DNA from 2 places in the Luteibacter sp. P1_D3 genome. Region 2 is predicted to be linked to the other one. Evidence: predicted binding sites of a transcription regulator. Region 2 holds the regulator's gene; the other holds the start of a gene.
What was found. Region 2 encodes FliA, which starts transcription of late flagellar genes. Its sites were predicted from a motif close to TAAAGTTTNNCNNNCNNNGGCCGATAA; they were not measured.
Positions count from the first base shown of each region.

Region 1: the regulator FliA is predicted to act here: its motif matches at 1,389-1,415, upstream of AC1DYM_RS17935 (STAS domain-containing protein).

Region 1 is NZ_JBFUAT010000031.1:44,750-48,152, forward strand. It holds gene AC1DYM_RS17925 (chemotaxis protein CheA) at 1-589, opposite strand, end outside; gene AC1DYM_RS17930 (response regulator) at 643-1,005, opposite strand; gene AC1DYM_RS17935 (STAS domain-containing protein) at 1,016-1,333, opposite strand; gene AC1DYM_RS17940 (DUF7660 family protein) at 1,481-1,732, opposite strand; partial or broken gene AC1DYM_RS17945 (hemagglutinin repeat-containing protein) at 1,736-3,403, opposite strand, start outside.
Region 2 is NZ_JBFUAT010000001.1:262,802-266,204, forward strand. It holds gene AC1DYM_RS01205 (protein phosphatase CheZ) at 1-635, opposite strand, end outside; gene cheY (chemotaxis response regulator CheY) at 646-1,047, opposite strand; gene AC1DYM_RS01215 (RNA polymerase sigma factor FliA) at 1,101-1,832, opposite strand; gene AC1DYM_RS01220 (MinD/ParA family protein) at 1,829-2,704, opposite strand; gene flhF (flagellar biosynthesis protein FlhF) at 2,767-3,403, opposite strand, start outside.

The DNA of each region.
Region 1 (3,403 bases), on a different contig from region 2:
CCATATCGGCCAGCGCGGGAAGTTTGCTGGCATCGCAGGTGACCGCGAGCGGACCGAGGGCCTCGAGTTCGCGGAACATGCGGGCCGGATCGTTACCGGACTTCAGCAGGTAGTCGAAGGGACGGAAGGCGATGTCCCAGCCTTCGATCGCTTCGACCGGAGCGGCAGCCTTCGCGACAGCTACCGGAGCGACCGCGTTGCCCGAGACCATCGCCGACAGCTCGGCCAGGAGGGCCTGGCTTTCCGCCGTGGCGGCCGGCTGGCCGGTCATCGACAGGGAAAGCATGTCGCGCACGGTGTCACCCGAACGCAGCAGCAGTTCTACTACGGCCTTTTCCATCGGACGGCGGCCGCTGCGGACCTCGTCCATCAGGTTTTCGGCGACGTGGGTGAAGGCAGCGACATCGGTGAAACCGAAGGTGGCCGCGCCGCCCTTGATCGAATGGGCGGCGCGGAACACCACGTTGATCAGTTCCGGATCCTCGGCGCCCTCGTCCAGGGCGAGCAGGGCCTGCTCCATGGCGTCGAGACCATCGAGGCTCTCCTCGTAAAACGCCTTGTGGAATTGCGCCAGATCGACTTTGGACATGGGGAGACCCTGGAATTACCGGAACACTAAAGTGGAAACAGACGCGGCTGGGATCAGCCGAGGACGCGGTTGACCGTCGCCAGGAGCTGGTCCGGATCGAACGGCTTGACCAGCCAGCCGGTCGCGCCGGCCGCCTTGCCTTCCATCTTCTTTTCCGGGTTCGATTCGGTGGTGAGCATCAGAATGGGGATACCGCGGTAGTCCGCACGGGTGCGGATCTCGCGAACCATCGTGATGCCGTCCATCACCGGCATGTTCACGTCAGCCAGGATCAGGTCGAACTTGTGGACAGCTGCCGAATCGAGTGCCGCCTGGCCGTTATCGGCCTCCTCGACATCGTGACCGGCACCGCGAAGGGTGAAAGCCACCATGCTGCGCATGGAAGCCGAGTCGTCTACCGCAAGAATCTTAGCCATCGGAGCACCTTCAGTTCACGCCGGCGCGAGCCGGCAGTTCAATCAATGAGTTGAGGCCGAGCACGGCCACGCCGCGCTGCAGGCTGTCGCTGGCACCGGTCCAGGTCACGGAAAGCCCGGCCGCACGCGCATCGCGGGAAAACGCCGCGAGCAGCTGCAGGGCCGCCGTATCCACCTGGGCCACCGCCGTACCGTCAAGTTCGACGGCGTCGCCGGCGGCAAGCGCCTTGAGCAGGGTATCGCGCAAGGCCGGGGCCGCGGCAATACGCAGGTCCGCGTCGAGCGCCAGGGGCGCCAACGTTGCGTCTTTGGAGGATTTCTTCGCCATCGTCCGTACCGGTTCGGCCCTGGGCGCGTGTCGCCCGGGGGTTCGTTCGATGGTCTTATCGGCCTTGGGGGGGAAAGCTTTAGGGGGTGGTGCCAATTCGATGATGGTCCGAGCAAGACGTTCCCTATACATACGGGTGTCGAGTCGCTACTCGTAGACCCTTGATGCACTTAGGACTTTTGCAAACGTGCTCCAACTCGGACTAGTAACCTTCCCGTCACCGCTGGCCTTGGCGTACTGATCTGAGGATCTGGTCCAGGCAGCCATGGCGGACAGAAAGCTTGCCAGATCCGGGTTTTCCCACTCGTCCGAGTTGAGTGCGAGATCTTCGATCAACGCGTCAACGAAGTCCGCGAAATGGTCTTTGGTTTCTATATCCATGAATTGATCAAAGCGCATGCGTTAGCCTATTTGGGAAGGCGCAACATCTATTTTCACGCACACAACCGGCTTGAAGATATCGACCGTCTCTCCACCTACCTGGTAGAGATTATTCTTCTGCAAAAAGCCGCGTGCCAAGGAGTCATCGGCGAGCCCCTTGCTTCCTCCGATTTGATCCGTTCCAAGACCGAGGTCTGTCGCAGAATCCTGCAGTCGAATCGCCTCGAGAACAAGTCTGTTCTGGGCTTCCTCAGTGCTCAACCCGTTCTCCTTCGCGAACTCCGCAACGTTAGCCAGAACACCCTTCAGCAGATCCGGGTGCAGCTTCTCGTTGTAGACCTGGCCCGCAAGTGCGGTGCTCGCCCCCGCACCACCGCCCGCAACGCCACCGATTGCCGCCCCAGCCAATTGCAGCATTGCCTGACCTTCAGGGCTGCGCGGAGAAATATTGTGCTGTTCAAGGTACGTCTCCATCGCGCCACTCGCAGCTTCGCTGACACCCGCACCCACCGCTCCTTGTAATGCATTACCGTCGCCCATGACGGTGGTCTTGCTGCTGAGCAGGCCGCTCTTCTTTTTCTTCGTATCGGTGACGACCTCGTGCGACTCGCCCTCGGCATTGAGCGTCAAGTCATGCCCAGCCGCCAAGGTAAGATCACCCGTTTTCGTCCCAATCGTCGCCGCATCCAGCGTGGCGTCATGACCGGCCGCAACCTGCACGCCCGTCCCGGCATCCACGGTCACCCCACGCACCGTCTCGTCGGTAGTCGTCTGGGTGATGTGCTTCTTGCCTTCCTTCCAGCTCGACGTGCTCGTCTGGCTATCCGTAACCGCCGTCATATTCAGGTCGTTGCCGGCCTGCAATGCCGCGGCGCCACCTACCTTGATCTGGGTACCTTCAAGCGTGGCATCGTGGCCTGCCGCTATGGCCAGGTTGCCACCGGCATCGAGGCTCGTGACGTCGTGCGTGGTCTTGGTCGATGTTCCGTTCGTCGTCGTCGTGAGCGACAGGTCGTGACCGGCCAGCAGGGCCATGTCGCTGCCCGCATTCAGCGAGCTGGCCTGCGCGCTGAGATCGTGACCCGCCTGGACCATGAGCGAGCCGCCCGCCTCGACGCTGCTGCCCTTTGTCTGCGTGCTCCAACGGGTGCCGCTCTGTACGGCGCCCAGGGTCAGGTCATTGCCTGCCTGGAGCGCTGCATTGCCGCCAGCCTTAACCGTCGTTGCCGAGAGGTTGAGGTTGTTGCCGGCTACCAGTGACAGGTCCTTCCCCGCACTGAGGGTGAGGCCTTCAGCCTGCGTCCCCGTGATCGAGTTACTCCACTGGTACGGATGTGTCGTCGTGAGGCTGGACTCCAGCGACAGGTTGTTCCCCGCCGCCAGTGCCAGGCTGCCACCCGCCGATACACCCTGCCCCGCAAGGGTCAGATCGTGCCCGGCCGAAAGCAGCGCATCTCCGCCCGCGCTGACCGTGGTGTGATCGAGCGACAGGTTGTTCCCCGCGCTGATCTGCATCCCCTGCGTCGCGGTGATGCTCGATGCATCCATCCCGCGACCAGCGAGCCCACCCACGTTCTCCGAACGAATATCGCCGCCAGCGATCAGACTGACGCCCGCGCCGTCGATACGACCATTGAAGTTGGTGATGTTGCCCGTCGCGGCGATCGCCGTAAGACCGTCGCTGGAAAT
Region 2 (3,403 bases):
AATTCGCTGAGCAGTCGATCCACTTCGTCCTGGCTGACCTTGTCCGCGGCCGGTGCGTGAGCGCCGCCCGCGAGCGAACCGGTGAGACGCACCAGCTCGACCAGCGACGACTCCACCTTGGCCATGAACGATTCGACCTGCGCCACGCGCTGGCCGGAGAGATCCTGCCAGGACTGGGCTTCGACCATCTCGCCCAGGCCGATGTCGCAGCTCTGCGCGAAATCGCCGACGCGCACGGCCAGGGCCGTCGCGCTCGTTGCGAAGGCGGGATCGGCCTGGTCGAGCACCAGCACTTCGTCGGCCTGCTTGGCCAGCGCCTGCGCTTGCGGGCGCAGCTTGTCGCTGAAATCGAGGGTGCGGTGGGCGGCCTGCGAGCTCATCTCGAGCACGTCGCGCAGGTGCTTGCGCGCGTCGCTCATGTTGCCCGGCACACCATCGCTGGAGATATCGGAGGCGAGGCGGCGGACCGACTCATGAAGATCGCGCGCGAGGTGGCCCAGGGCCAGGAACAGGTGCTGTTCACGGCTGCGCAACAGGCGGTCGAGCGCCTGTTCGAAGGCGACGCTGTCATCGGCATCGAGCAACTCGCGCAGCTCGGGAACGACCTCGTGGCCGGCGGTAAGCATGGTGTTCATCGTTATTCCCTTAGCCCGCAGCCGCGGCGAGTCGTTCGAAGATCTTGTCGAGCTTTTCCTTCAGCGTGACCGCCGTGAACGGCTTGACCACGTAGCCGTTCACGCCACTCTGCGCGGCAGCGATGATCTGGTCGCGATTGTTCTCGGCCGTGACCATCAGCACCGGCATCGACTTCAGCGCGGCGTCCGCGCGGATCGCGCGGAGCAGGTCGATGCCCGTCATGTTGGGCATGTTCCAGTCGGTCACCACCAGGTCGAAGGGCTGGGCGCGCAGCATCGTGAGCGCCGCGTTGCCGTCTTCAGCCTCCTGGATGAGGGTGTTCGTGAATCCCAGCTCGACCAGGAGATTCCTGACGATGCGCCGCATGGTGGAGAAATCGTCCACCACGAGGATTTTCATGTTCTTGTCCAAAACTCGTCTCCGCCTGACTGCGCGTTCTTACCGGCGACGGCACCGTAATGCCGTCAATGCTTGTCTTTCCAACCCGTCATGCGTGCGCGGAGGCGGATCAGGGCCTGGCCATGGATCTGGCACACCCGCGATTCACTCACACCCAGCACCGCACCGATTTCCTTCAGGTTGAGCTCTTCATCGTAGTACAGCGACATCACCAGCTTCTCGCGTTCGGGCAGGCCGTCGATGGATTGGGCCAGCGCATCGCGCAAGCCGTCCTGTTCGAAGAGCCCTTCCGGACCCGCGGCATCCGGGTCCGCGACATCGATTGCCGCGCCTTCGTCGCCTTCGGGCGCCGTAAGACTGAGCAACCGCGCGCTCGCCGCGTCGGCCAGAATCTGGTTGTACTCCATGGCGTCGATGCCCAGCCGCTTCATCACTTCGGCGTCTTCGGCATCACCACCCGTTTCGTTCTCGATCTGCCTCGTTACTTCAGCCACCTCGCGCAACTTCCGGTGCACGGAGCGGGGGGTCCAGTCCGTCTTGCGCAGTTCGTCCAGCATCGCGCCCCGTATGCGGATACCCGCATAGGTCTCGAAACTGGCCGCGCGAGTCGGCGAGTAATTTCTTGCGGCCTCCAGCAGTCCGATCATTCCGGCCTGCATGAGGTCGTTTGCATCCACGCTCGGCGGCAGCCGGCCCATCAGGTGATAGGCGATCCGGCGCACCAGCGGCGCGTGGGTTCGTACCAATTGATCCGCCGGGATTCGCGTGACTTCAAGGTATTCCGTCGCAACGCTCACAGTGGCAACCCTCCTCCCAGGTGGGACCGCTCGGCGAAAAAGCCGATGCGACCCTGAGCACGGGGTTCGGGTTCACCCCATGTATCGACCGACCTGGCCAGATTCTTGAATCCGACGGCGGATCGGCTGCTCGGCCAGACATCGACCACCGCCGATTGGCGGCGAATCGCCTGGCGCAGGTACTCGTCGTGCGGGACCATCCCCATGAAATCCAAGGAAACATCCAGGAACCGGTTGGTCACCCGGGACAGTTTCTCGAACAACTGGCGGCCTTCCTGGGCGTGGCGGACCATGTTGGCCACGATGCGGAAGCGGTTCACGCCGAACTCGCGGCTCATGACCTTGATCAGGGCGTAGGCATCGGTCAGCGAGGCCGGCTCGTCGCAGACCACCACCACGACTTCGTCCGAAGCGGCGGCGAACATGGACACGCTGTCCGAAATGCCGGCGGCGGTGTCGACGATCAGGTATTCGGGAGCGATCGGGTATTCGTCGAACGCGCGGATGACGGCGGCGTGCTCGATGTTCGGCAGCTGCGCCATGCGACGGGCGCCGGAGGTGGCCGGAATCACCTTCAGGCCATGCGGCGCCTGGAGGATCAGATCCTCGATGCGGCACTCGCCCTCGAGCATGTGTCCGAGATGACGGGTCGGCTGCAGCCCGAGCAGCACGTCGATATTGGCCATGGCCAGATCGGCATCGAGCAGGACMACGTCGCGTCCGCCCATGGCCAGGGCCATACCGAGGTTGACCGCCACGGTGGTCTTGCCGACGCCGCCCTTGCCGCCCGCGATCGCGATGCTGCGTGTGGGGCGACGGTCGTCAAGCCAGTTGAGGCCGGCGGCCTGGGTGCTATCGACGTGTGTGGTCATGAAGGAGTTCACTGCCGTGAAAGAGTGTGCGGTGGCGGTAGTCACGTTATGCGGGTTCCCGATCAGGCGAGCGCGGGCGCCGCGGTGCCGAAACGATCGGCAAGGATGGCGTCGTCGGGCTCCTCGTTGCGCTGCTTGAGCAACTGGGCCGCGAGGCAGACCAGCTTGCGCGCATCGGCGGAGGCGATGTCTTCGGGCACGCGCTGCCCGTCGGTGGTGTAGTCCAGCGGCATGGCGTGGCGAATGAGTGCCGACAGGGCGCCGCCGATCAGCGGTGCCTCGTCGAGCTTGGTAAGGATGGCGGTCTGCGGCGACAGCGGCGCGTACGAGCGGATCGCGTTGTCGATGGCCTGGGCCTGCGCATTGGCGGCGAGCACCAGGCAAACGCGCAGGTTCGAGGTCGCGCGCAGCGTGTCGAACTGCTGCTGCAGCTTGGGATCGTTGCCGGCCATGCCGGCAGTGTCGACCAGCACGGTGTGCTTGCTGCGCAGCTGGAGGAGCACGTTGCGCAGGCTGTCGGCGTCATGGGCGTTGTACACGCGCACACCGAGCAGGCGGCCGTAATGCTCCAGCTGCGCGCCGGCACCGATGCGGTACTGGTCGGCGCTGATCAGGGCGACGTTGGAGGCACCGTGGCGAAGCACGGCGCGCGCGGCGAGCTTGGCGATGGTCGTCGTCTTGCCGACGCCGGTGGTACCG